DNA from 4 places in the Lysinibacillus sp. NPDC056185 genome. Region 1 is predicted to be linked to each of the others. Evidence: riboswitches for the same ligand, from Rfam matches in the RefSeq annotation. Region 1 holds a riboswitch; each other region holds the start of a gene.

Evidence for each region. A riboswitch is a leader RNA that binds a small molecule or an ion and turns the genes downstream of it on or off. The one in region 1 is predicted to bind cobalamin.
Region 2: linked by a shared signal. The riboswitch ahead of ACMZ42_RS11430 ((2Fe-2S) ferredoxin domain-containing protein) and the one ahead of nikA (nickel ABC transporter substrate-binding protein) in region 1 are both predicted to bind cobalamin.
Region 3: linked by a shared signal. The riboswitch ahead of ACMZ42_RS07375 (ABC transporter substrate-binding protein) and the one ahead of nikA (nickel ABC transporter substrate-binding protein) in region 1 are both predicted to bind cobalamin.
Region 4: linked by a shared signal. The riboswitch ahead of metE (5-methyltetrahydropteroyltriglutamate--homocysteine S-methyltransferase) and the one ahead of nikA (nickel ABC transporter substrate-binding protein) in region 1 are both predicted to bind cobalamin.

The regions. Positions count from the first base shown of each region.
Region 1 covers NZ_JBLLLQ010000002.1:148,063-151,275, reverse strand. The annotation lists gene nikA (nickel ABC transporter substrate-binding protein) at 1-1,384, opposite strand, end outside; cobalamin riboswitch at 1,534-1,727, opposite strand; gene ACMZ42_RS03155 (hypothetical protein) at 1,806-2,063, opposite strand; gene ACMZ42_RS03150 (alpha/beta fold hydrolase) at 2,449-3,213, opposite strand, start outside.
Region 2 covers NZ_JBLLLQ010000009.1:88,510-91,722, forward strand. The annotation lists gene ACMZ42_RS11420 (energy-coupling factor ABC transporter substrate-binding protein) at 1-126, opposite strand, end outside; gene ACMZ42_RS11425 (energy-coupling factor ABC transporter permease) at 128-874, opposite strand; cobalamin riboswitch at 1,013-1,198, opposite strand; cobalamin riboswitch at 1,428-1,610, shown strand; gene ACMZ42_RS11430 ((2Fe-2S) ferredoxin domain-containing protein) at 1,749-2,120, shown strand; gene cobJ (precorrin-3B C(17)-methyltransferase) at 2,125-3,213, shown strand, end outside.
Region 3 covers NZ_JBLLLQ010000005.1:145,754-148,966, reverse strand. The annotation lists gene ACMZ42_RS07380 (FecCD family ABC transporter permease) at 1-803, opposite strand, end outside; gene ACMZ42_RS07375 (ABC transporter substrate-binding protein) at 800-1,765, opposite strand; cobalamin riboswitch at 2,072-2,255, opposite strand; gene ACMZ42_RS07370 (acyl-CoA dehydrogenase family protein) at 2,332-3,213, opposite strand, start outside.
Region 4 covers NZ_JBLLLQ010000001.1:63,072-66,284, forward strand. The annotation lists gene metE (5-methyltetrahydropteroyltriglutamate--homocysteine S-methyltransferase) at 1-1,242, opposite strand, end outside; cobalamin riboswitch at 1,425-1,604, opposite strand; gene ACMZ42_RS00325 (TetR/AcrR family transcriptional regulator) at 1,811-2,386, shown strand; gene ACMZ42_RS00330 (DUF5367 domain-containing protein) at 2,399-2,797, shown strand; gene ACMZ42_RS00335 (VOC family protein) at 2,857-3,213, shown strand, end outside.

The DNA.
Region 1 (3,213 bases):
GTAAGCCTAATTTTGCTTCATAGACACCATTAGCGTTTGGTGTAGCTGATTCATTAGCAAAGCTATGTGGATCTGTTGGTGGTCCATTTGTACGCCAGAAATTAATATCAACTTGATCATCCATTAATTTTTGCAGACCTACCATCACATCTGCGCCTTCTAAATTCAATTGTACCCCTATTTTCGCAAGTTCACCTTGCATTAGTTCTGCCATAGGTTTTTGAATCGCATCTGTCGCAATGTAGATTAAATCTAATGTTAGTGGCTGTCCGTTTTTAGAGCGAATTTTTTCACCCTTCTGAAGCGTCCATCCCGCTTCATCTAGCAATTGTTGCGCTTTTTTCGGATTATATAAAATTGGCGCTAAATCAATATTGGCATAAGGCACAGCATCCCAAAATAGTGTATTGGCCACTTTTTCAGTACCATGTGTAATACTGTCAACCATCTGTTCCTTATTGATTGCATATTGAATCGCTTGACGTACCTTTAATTCTGCTAACGGACCTGACTGTGTATTCAACAGTAGCGCACGCGTAGATAAAGGTTCAGACGTAGCGGTTTTATATTTCCCGCTATCTTTTAAAAACGTATAGTTATCTAAACTAATGATGCCACGACCATATATTAAATCTAATTCTTCGTTTTCAAATGCTAACGAGATAGATTCTGAATCAGGGATAATTTTTACTTTTATTTGTTCTACAAGAGGTTTTTCTCCCCAGTAGTTTTCGTTGCGACTAAATAAAGCATATTCATCCTTTTTGTAATCTGTTAATACCCATGGGCCTGTCCCAATTGGTGCTTTGATTGAATCTTGTGTCGCATCACCTTTAGGGAATCCATTATCACCTAAAAAACGGAAAGGTCTTACGAAGGCAAGTTCGTTTAAGACAGGATAATAGGGTTCATCCAATTGCAAACGAATTGTAAAGTCATCCACTTTCACAACCTCTTTAATATGATTAACCATGCCCATCCAAGAATGCATATCACGATTTGCTAAAACTGCATGAAAGTTACGAATCACATTGTCTGCATTAAAAGCCGTTCCGTCAGAATACTTGACATCTTTTCTTAAATGGAAAACATAAGAAGTTTTGTCCTTTGAGATGTCCCAACTTTCTGCTAGTTTCGGCGTAATTGTTCCGTCATCGTTATATTCAACCAATGATTCATAGACCATCGCTTGTGCTGTCATTTGATTTGGTAAATATGTATGGGGATTTAATGGACCTACATCTAATGGCCATCCAATCGTTATCATTTTTTCGTCAGTCTGTTGTTTCGTTGCTGTCTCTTCCTTTTCAGTGCTTGTACAGCCAGTAAGTAAACTGAACATCATAACAAGCATGAAAGGAAGTAAATACTTTGTCAATCTCATTTTCTGTCTCCTATCTTTGTTTGTGGTGCACTAAATGAAGAATCTACAGAGTGAAAAAAGGCATAAAAAAAACCTTATTCCAAAAGAATAAGGACAGAATAACTTACTGTGAGTAAGCCCCCATCCATCTCCCTATCTTTCGTAGATCATCAATGAATCTCCTTACAAGCAGGCATTCTGGCTCATGAATCATGATTTTGCTTCACCTTCCCAAGTATTCACTCAGTGGTAATCTAAACAAAACTCCTCATTTACAGCTGCGGGACAGCATGGGATTTACACCCATTTTCCTTTTAATTGAATGAAAGCTTATTTCACTCAAACTTGTAATGATTGCTATGAAATTTGTATTAAACATAACATGCTCAAATGTTCACGTCAATTTTATTTTCTGAATATAATAATAACCTTATAGTAATGACTAACATAATAAGACCAGGAATCTTAGTCCTGGCCTTGTTTTCTTCTTTTTATGTTTAGTCACAAAGATGTTGCGGATAAAGCCAGGCATCTTTTTTAATGATTCAATGCTCTTGGCTGATTTAAGACAGCTCAAATGATACGCCTGTTCATCAATACTTGCGTTGAAAAGGGGATGAGTAATATCTAGGATTGGCAATTGAATATCATGCTCGAAAACCGCATAAAGAATACGCTTATTTTGCTCTGCATTCTCCACTTTATCACCACTCTTTTTAACAATTTTTATTGGTGTTCAAGAAACAAATAGATAACCTTTATTTCGGAAATATTTTATCTTTTCCACAATCTTCTTATAATTAAAGCACTTGTTAGTTGAAGTGCAATAAACTCACCATCTTCTTACAAAGAACGTATTCGATTATTGCTCTAACAAATAAAATATCGGTAGTAAAATTAATCCTAGTAGAAAAAGCACTGGAATCGCGGAAACAATTAAAGCAAAAATTCTCAACTTGCCCTTTTGGCTAAAAAATGCAGCTAGAAATGAGGCTACTATTAAAGAAATGACCACAACGTCCCCAATTTCCGAGGTTCCGTTCACTTCAATTGGTGTAATATTTTTTTTGCAATCGCCACGTAGCTCAACATTTAGATACCCAGTTATGAATTTCATTAGCTACTTTTTTAGGGTTATCCCAATGAACCATATGATCAGTTGCTTCCATTGAAACAATGGTGACATTTTCTATATGCTGTTTTAATTTGTTGATTCCAGTTCTTCTAGCGTTTATTAACTCTTTGGGAAGAGTTGCGTGGATAAGAATCAATGGTGATTTTATGTATGGATAAGCTGTTGTAAAACTTTCTCTAAAAAATGCTTTAATAATAGATAATACAGTAAACTTTGAAGTAATAAGTTCATATTTTTCTCTTTTATTAAAAAGTGTTTGAACCATTTGTTCAATTTTTTCAATCCATCGGTCAGTATATTGTTGGTAATCCCCGATTACATCAGCCCAAGTGTCAAAAACCGAGGAATGCTCCATATAATCATTCCACCCATCATATACTTTAGAAAAGGTCATATCTACTTGGAAATCTGGAAACGTATAGCCACCATCAAGTAAGATAACCCCTTTAATTTTTTTAGGGTACATTTTAGCATAGTGTAAAGCTATATCAGCTCCCCAAGAATGGCCCAAAATATAAAAGGGTTCTTTTAAGACTCGTTCGAATACATCGTTATACCATTTTGCAAGACTTGAAAATAGATAACCATCTTCATTTACAAAAGGAGATGTGCCTCCGTGACCTGGATTATCAAAAGATAATATATGAAAATCATCTTCTAGGTATTCAGCTAACTCAGAAAAGACTGCCCCACTATTTCCAAGTCCGTGTAAACA
Region 2 (3,213 bases), on a different contig from region 1:
ATCTATTTCACTAATCGCTGCTTCCGCTTCGCCATCAGCCCCTTCGAATTCAGCACCTTTTTGAATAAACAGGGGAACGATTGCTAACAACACAACAATGGCGATGAGCAGTAAGTTTTTTTTCATTTTAGTGAGCCTCCTTTGCAGAGAACACACGTAGAGCTTTTAGTTCACTCACATTGTATTTTTTCAGAAAGTTCATAACGATCACTGTTAAAATTCCTTCACTAACAGCAAGAGGAATTTGTGTTAAAGCAAAAATACCAGCAAATTTAGTGAATGAAGCCATAAAGCCTCCGACCTCAGAAGGGAAGGCAAGAGCTAATTGGACAGAAGTGACAATATATGTACCTAAGTCACCAAGCATTGCTGCTAAAAAGACAGCAATGGAAAAGGATAGTCCCAATTTTTGTGAGCCCTTAAATACATAGTAGGCGATAATAGGACCCATAATTGCCATAGAAAAAGTGTTTGCCCCTAATGTTGTAAGCCCACCATGCGCTAACAGTAAAGATTGGAATAATAATACGATTGTCCCGATAACACTCATCGCTAATGGTCCAAAAAGAACTGTTCCAAGCCCAACACCTGTAGGATGCGAGCAACTTCCTGTTACAGAAGGGATTTTTAAGGCAGAAAGTACAAAGGCAAAGGCACCCGAAAGCCCTAATATCATTTTTGTTTCAGGATTTTCATCAATGGTTTTACGAATAGAACGTAATCCTAAAATAATAAATGGAATCGAAATGACCCACCAAAAAATCGCCCATTCGATTGGCAAAAAGCCCTCCATTATATGCATCGCAAATGCACGATTTGGTACGAATAAAAATGCCAATAAAAAATAACTAAGCTTCCAACCTGAAAATTTCAAAAATCACTCCTCCTTACATTAAAATTTTTAGAAAAAGTATGCGAAAAAAAGCACTTCTCCGATAGTGGAAAAGTGCATAGCTAAAAAAGCAAATAAAATTCTAATCTGCTAAGCCGCACACCCATCCTCGTAGGTTGAAACGATCACATATTTTTCGGCAGGTCTCCTGGCTTTAGTTCAACGTTTTATAGGCCTTCCCATCCTTTGGACAGTGACATTATCTATAAAACTCCCTAATACAGTGGCGGGACCGCGCCGGACTTAAACCGGCTTCCCTTTTAAGCGAAATGCTGAACATTTCACACCGAAAAAAAGATGAAGTTGTGAGATTTCACGACAAAGTGTAACACGAATTTCCATATATATGCTATCCCTTTTGTGAAAAAATTTTAAATTGGGTGTCTATGTCGAAAATTTAGATAAATAGAAAATGGATGTCGCATTTTTCTATGGAATTTTAAAAAAATTGTCACAAATTAAGAAAGAAATATTGAAATTTTAAAAAAATAAGCTATGATAGAAACAGTTTTCAATTACAAAAAAACCATATAATTCATATAAAACATCCATAAGTGCTTGAATATTCAAGATAATAGGGAAATCGGTGAAAGTCCGATACAGCCCCCGCTACTGTAATAGCTGATGAAATCGCGGATGCCACTAGTGAAAACTTAGGAAGGCGCGAAAGTAAAAGGAAGCTTAAGTCAGGAAACCTGCTTATGTGATGATGCAAGCAAACTTTTCGGAGGGAGAAGTTGAAGCGAAAGCGAGTACCAGTATATATTCGTTTTTATTTGGCTTCTACTAAACCTTTACTCTTCGTCTAGAGTAAAGGTTTTTCTTTTTCCTAAAAGCAAATGAGGGGAGAACGACTATGACAACTTGGAATTTAGAGGGGATGAAAACACATCTTTTTATTTGCAATGGTAGTAGCTGTATGAAAAAAGATGCTGAGGACATTACACAGGCAATTCGTGATGAAATACAGTTACTGGAGCTTGATAAGGAAATACATACAACAAGGACCCGCTGTAATGGCAGGTGTAAGGATGCTTGTGTTGTCATTGCATATCCTCAGGGCAATTGGTACCGAGTGCCAACGAAGGAGCATGCGAGAGTGCTTGTACAAGATTTAAATCATGAAGCGTTACATAATGAGCATGTTTTTACATTGCGTGAAGGTTCGTTGCAGCGTACAGCACAAACAACAGCCATTAAAGGTATTGAAAAGGTGAAAGAGGGGTAACAAAATGGCGCAAAAAGGTAAGATTTTCGTAGTTGGCTTTGGCCCTGGAGACTTTAAACATATTACGACTCGTGCTGTGGAGGCACTACAACAAAGTCATATGATTATAGGCTATAAAACTTATGTTGAACTGATTCAGGATTTAGTTAGTGCAAAGTCGATTATTAGTACTGGTATGACAGAGGAAGTTTCACGTGCACAAGAAGCGGTGCGTCAAGCAGAGGCTGGAAGTATCGTATCGGTCATTTCCAGTGGGGATGCCGGGGTTTATGGAATGGCAGGATTAGTGTATGAGGTATTAATCGAGCTAGGCTGGACAGAAGCAACTGGTATCGAGGTAGAAATTGTTCCAGGTATTTCAGCTATTAATTCATGTGCCAGTTTACTAGGTGCTCCCATTATGCATGACGCCTGTACCATTAGTTTAAGTGACCACTTAACACCTTGGAATTTAATTGCAAAACGAGTAGAAGCAGCAGCAATGGCGGATTTTGTTATTGCTCTTTATAACCCGAAAAGTGGACGTCGTACGAGACAAATTGTAGAGGCACAACGAATTTTATTGGAATATCGTTCTCCAGATACGCCGGTTGGACTTGTGAAAAGCGCGTATCGTGACCGTCAGGAGATTACGATGACTACTTTAGCAGAAATGCTTGAACATGATATAGGTATGTTAACAACGGTTATTATCGGTAATTCAACAACATTCTTTTACGACAATAAAATGATTACGCCACGTGGTTATCAGCGTAAATATACACTTGGTGAGGAAAAACAACCGTTACGACCACATCAACGACTTAAAGAAGAAAATGAACCATGGGCGATGAATCAAGAAACAGGAGCAGCACGTAATGATTTTGCGACAGATCCTAATGCCAATCGTATTAAGCCCAGTTTAGCCATAACACCACAACAAAAGCCTAAAAAATCGTCACTTGAAATGGCGACAGCTGCTCTTACTATGGTAAAGGGAACAAGCGCGGTGAAAGTAACACCTAAGCGTGTTCAACAAAAAATCGAATCTATTTTTGAATTAGCGGTTAGTCCTGGGGTTGCCAATAAGTTCTTTAGTCCTCAACAAATGATG
Region 3 (3,213 bases), on a different contig from region 1:
ACCATTCTCGTCATATGAGGAACAACTAAACCAACAAAGCCAATCGTTCCAGAAACAGCTACCGCAGCTCCCGTCAACATGGATCCACCCACTAAAATAATATATTTACTGCGCTTAACATTGACACCTAAATGCTGCGCGCGTTCTTCACCATATAACAGAACATTTAACTCGCGTCTTTGTGTCCAAAGCATAATTGAGCCAATTATGACAAACGGAATAATCATCTGAACATATGGCCAACCACGCATCGATACTGAGCCTAGCAACCATCCGATTACTTGGCGTAGCTCTTCACCAGACAATGCAATCATTAATGAAATCAAAGAACCTAAAAATGAACTAAATATAACCCCTGTTAATATAAGAGTTTCCATTTTTAGCGAGCGGTCTACTATTCTAGCAAAGCCCATAACAGCTACCATCGTTAATATGGCACCTATCATACTAAAGGTCGGCAATGTAAAATGGCCTACTACAGGTATTGATATACTAAAAAAAATTGTCATAACTGCGCCAACTGATGCACCAGAGGAAACACCTAATGTATAAGGATCAGCCAAAGGATTTTTTAATAAGCCCTGAAAAGCTGCCCCTGCAATTGCAAGTGACGCCCCTACAAGCCCTGCCAGCAGGACTCGGGGTAATCGAATTTTCCATAAAATATTGGCGGCTGTTTCATCAGCCGCCTTATTCCACAACACTTCTAGTGGAATATGAACTGAGCCTATCGCCACACCACACCAGATGCTAATGGTTAGAAGCGTAATTGCTGTTACATAGGCTACAATTGTTTTACTCATTTAAACGCCTCAGGGTAGACAGCTTTTGCTAGTTCCTCAAGACCATCTGCTAATCGAGGACCTTGACGACTTATCATATTTTCATCTACTTGTACTATGGCTTTATTTTTTACGGCAGAGATTGTCTCAAAGCCTGCACGTTGTGGAATTTTCGTTAAAATTTCAGGTACATAATTATATGCCACAACAATGACATCTGGATTTTTCGCGATAATTTTTTCAGCATCGATTTGATACCAGTCATTTACATCTGCTGCCACATTTTCAGCCTGAATCATTCCTAGCATTTCATTCATAAATGTACCTTTACCGGCTGTATAAATCTGTGGCTCATCAGACGATTCTACAAAGACTTTCTTCGGCTCAACACCGTCAAGTTTTGTTTCAACTTCTTTAACTTTTGCCTTCATATTTGCAACAATTTTTTTAGCTTCTTCTAGTTTTCCTGTTGCACGACCAAGCTGTTCAATCGTTGTGTAAGTTTCATTAAAGTTTTTTGCATCCGCTACAACAAATACTTTCACACCTGCCGCCTCAAGCTGTTCAATGGCTCCTTTTGAATAACTCATACCTGACGCATGCGTAAAAACGATATCTGGCGATAAAGCAATAATTTTTTCAATATTATAATCCATACCGCCAACCTTTTCTTTTTTAGTAACCTCTGGTGGATAATCGTCATTATCAGTCACGCCAACTATTTCATTATTTAAGCCAAGGCCAAATAATATTTCTGTGTTACTCGGAATGAGTGAGACAATTTTTTCAGGAGGTGCCTCTAGCGTAATATCCTTGCCAGTAGCATCCTTTATCGTCATTGGGAATGTTGCTTGATCTACTTTTGCAGTCTCTTGTTGCTCAGAAGATGACGGCTTTTCATTTGTCGCCTCTTTTGTATTACATGCAGCAAGTAAGCCCATAGCTAAAAATGCTGATAACCCTATTTTCCAAATTTTCTTCATGTGAATCCTCCTTAGTCTATTTGTGCTTATAGTTTTTATTGTTTTTCTGATTGATCGATACATTTTAGTTTTTGATCGCCTAACATTGTGGGGTTATCGTCAACATCGCGAACTTCCAGCCAACATTTTGAATTTATCACCCAACTTTTTGAGTTTATCGCCTAACATTGTGAATTTATCGCCCATGTTTTCAAATTTATCGACATTCATCTTCCAAAACAAATACCCCTCATCATAAAATAATGAGGGGGTCAAATTTGCACAAAAATACATATACAAAATCCACCATCCTATCCTCGTAGGCTACAACGTGTTTTCTATAAAGGCAGGTCTCCTGGCTCGTGCTCCATACGCTTTTTCAAGCCTTCCCGAAATTTTCAGTGGCGTAGATTGAAAAAACTCACACATACAGTGGCGGGACCGCATCGGAATTACACCGATTTCCCTTTTCACTTTACTTAAGTAAAGAACCTTTATAATATTCAGTTGATTGTATTATACATGAAAATGAAAGAAGTCGCCTCCATTCGAGACGACTTCTAAACAAATCAATATACTAAAAGAAGTTAAACGATATCTGAAAAATACTGTACCGTTTTCATTGGTGCACCCATTTCTCGCAATGCCCATGTGTGCTCTAAATAAATATCTGCTAGCTTCTCATATTTGACGCCGAATCTTTGTGCCCACTCGACTGCTACCACACTTTCATATAAATGCGCCATTTTCTCTGCGACCTTTTTTGCTTCAAACGTTTTTGTTGCATCATCTAAACGGCTAAATGTTTGCAAAGTTGATTCTAGTTTTGCTAATTGATCCACGACAATTTCAACTAATGGACTGGCAACTAGTTTTTCTAGACGTTCTTCCATGACACGAACAAACATTTCGTGCGCATGAAACTTATCAACTAAACGAATAAGCTCTAATGCTAAAATATTCGCAGTCCCTTCCCACACAGTAAGTACCTGTGCATCTCTTAATAACCGAGGTGTAACAAAATCTTCAATATAGCCGTTTCCGCCATGTAATTCAATGGCTTCACTAGCATAATGTACAGCTTGCTCTGCAGTTTCTTTTTTCATGATAGCAATATACAAGCGGTTTAAAATAATGTCTTCTTTATTCCCCTGCCCACTAGTTACTTTGTCGTACAGCTGAATAAGATCAAAAACCGTGGCAACTTCTACATGAAGCTTGGCAGCGAATTTCCCTAGTGTATCCTGAATCATAGGATATTGCGTTAAAGGTTTACCAAAGGCATGACGATTTGTCACATAATGCTTCGCCTCTAAATATCCGCGGCGCATAATGCCGATAGAAGCAACCGCATTGCAAATTCTTGATAAATTAAGCGCCTCGAGCATATAATAAATTCCTTTATTCGGATCACCAACAACATATGCTAGCGCACCATCAAATTCCACCTCACCAGAAGGCACTGCTCT
Region 4 (3,213 bases), on a different contig from region 1:
TTCACTCTGGCGTTCAAAATCTTGTGCTGACACTGCTTTAATGGCTTGTTGAATACTTCTATTTTGACGAGCCGGGTGATTTTTCAACGCTTCAATCGCCCTCATACTTTCAGATGTTTTTTGATTTGAGGGGCTTCCTGTGCCTTGTAAGTATTTTGTTATTTCATTGATCTCAACTAATTTTTCATCTGCAAAAGAAAGGGCATTTTTTAGAACTGGATCGAGCTTTGTTTCGAGAGTAGTTGTAATTGGAACATGCTGTAAGTTACACGAAGATTGAATCCATATTTCTTTAGCACCACTTAGCTGTTCAATAGCTTTAATAGTTGAGCTAGCCTCTGCTAGATTGGAGCGCCAAATATCTCGTCCATTTATAATACCGGCCGCTAATACTTTATCTTGTGGGAAGCCAAATTGACGTAATGCCTCCATATTTTCGCCATAGCCATGCACAAAGTCTAACCCAATTCCTTGAACCGGAAGTGTCACAATTGACTCGTATGCCGATAATGACTCAAAATATGTTTGTAGCATAATGTTAACCTCGGGTACTGATGCAACTAATTGTCTATAAATTTCTTGAACAAGTTTAACCTCCGCTTCATCTAGTGTTGTGGCAAGAGCAGGCTCCTCTAATTGAATCCACTCTACACCAGCATCCACTAACTCCTTTAAGACCTGCGTATAAAGTGGTAGTAATGCTAAAATAAATGTAATCTGCGATAGTTTGTCATAGCCTTTTGTTAATTTACAAAATGTATATGGGCCAATCAATGTAGGTTTTGCTGTAATACCAAACGCTTCCTTAGCCTCTAAAAAGTCTGCCAATATTTTATTTTCTGTTAATTGTAAAGGTTGTCCCTCATATTCTGGCACAATATAATGATAGTTTGTATTAAACCATTTTGTCATTTCACTAGCCACGGCTTTTTTACTACCACGAGCTACCCCATAGTAAGTTTGTAAATCAACTTTGTCTCCCTGCCAATCAAAGCGCTTTGGAACTAAGCCAAACATCATTGCCGTATCCAACATTCTGTCATAGAGTGTGAAATCTCCGACAGTTATCATGTCTATGCCGAGACGAATCTGCTTGTTTATTCGAGCTAGGCGAATATCCTTTAAATGCTGTAAAAACTCATCCTCTGAAAGCTCCTTTTTCCAAAATGCCTCTAAAGCCTTTTTCCATTCACGATCTTCTCCGATATACGGATAACCAACTGTAGTACTTGTATACGTCATGTTTATCTCTCCTATCAATCAAAATAAAAAAAAGCCACCCTCCTTTTTTGGAAAATGGCTGTCATTGCATATCAAAATTAGCTATCAAGAAACAATACGAAATTCTTTCAAAATATCGCATGATTTATTGTCGCACAGGGCCGATATGGTCACATCTCACCACCTATTTCCACGTAGGTATTTGGTGTGTACTAGATATTGGCAGGTCTCCTGGCTTCTCATCAACACGCCTCACAGCCTTCCCAGTTTCCCAGTGGCAATTGTGATTTGCTCCGATTTACAGTTGCGGGACAGCGTCGGATTTACACCGACTTCCCTTTTAAGCCAAACTTTCATTCGGCACCAACTCTTACACAATATTTAATTATGTTTTACTATAACATATATTTTTCTGAAAAGTAGATTTATTTTCAGATTTGTTTGATTCTTCATACTGCTATTATTCCGAACATATGGAATCATCGAAGACTAGCAGCCCCGCTACCAAAACAAACTTGTAAATAGTGGGATATTCTGTTATTTTATAGTTAGTTATCCAACTAACTAATAACAAAGGAGGTGTAAACAAATGGCAAAACCTACTGGTATTGAAAAGTCAGATTTATTAATGGCTGCCAAGCAAAGTTTAGTAGAAAAAGGGATTGAGAAATTCACCTTAAAGGCTGTTGCTGAGCAAGCTGGGGTGACACAAGGAACTATTTATTATCATTTCAAATCAAAAGAGCAAATCATTCTAGAAATTGTCCAAGACATCTGTGAAAATTCCTGGAATGAGATTCTGATGACTGATCGAGAAATGATTCAATCTGCACTTTTCTCTGCAAAAAGTCGATATGAAAATGATGCGTTTTATCATAAATTATTTTTCACCTTAATCGTTTTCGGCTTTACGAACCCAACTATTAGACAGCAAATTGGACAAATTTTAGCGGCTGAAAATGAACATTTATGTAACATTTTAAATAAATTATGGGATACATCACCAATTGATGGCGTGTCGATGGAAACTTGGAGCATTTTTTTCAACGCCCTTATTGATGGCTTAGCTTTACAAGTGATGATGAGGGACGATTTCGATGTAGATGTCTTCTATCAGCAATTAGAAAAAATCCTTCAGACATTGCATCGTCTAGAAAATAATTAGAGGAGGAAAACTATGCGATTCTTTTTATGCTGGGGTTTTGGGATTTGGCTTGTAGCAAGTGCCGTATTTCGATTTGTAGGGCACTACTTTTTTACCCTTGAAGAACCTTTCCTCATGATAGCTACTTACATTTTAGCTATTCCAATCGTTTGGATAGCGACAATACCTATTTATTCTTTGAAAAAGACAAAAGGTACAGAACGGTTACTGGCTGCTATTTGTATCGTATTACCTGGAATGCTCATCGATGCAGTCGTATTGTTAGTTTTCGACAATATTTTCCCGAATTTATCGGCTGACTTAGATCGATATTTCGCCTCATGGCTATTATGGGCTTACTCCCTAATTCTCATTACTGGTTTTACAAATGCTTCATTCGTGAAAAAGAATACTATTCATTCATCAAATTAAAGGATTTTACATTATTATCCTAGAAGTAAGTAATGATTAGAATTAAAGGAGGAGAAAAAATGATTATAGGCTTACATCACGTTCAAATAACAATACCAAAAGGTGAAGAAGAAAAAGGAAGACATTTTTACTGTCAAGTATTAGGACTAAAAGAAATTGAAAAGCCTGATTCGCTGAAAGGACGAGGTGGATTTTGGTTACAGGTCGGCAATAGAGCGGTACATGTAGGTACAGAGGATGGCTTTGATAGATTAACGACGAAGGCTCATATTGCCTATCAAGTTGAAAATATCGAACATTGGAAGAAGGTACTAGCCGAACATCATATAGAAATTTTCGATTCAGTTCCTATTCCTCATTTTGAACGCTTTGAATTTAGAGATCCATTCGGTAATAGAGTTGAGATGATTCAAGAA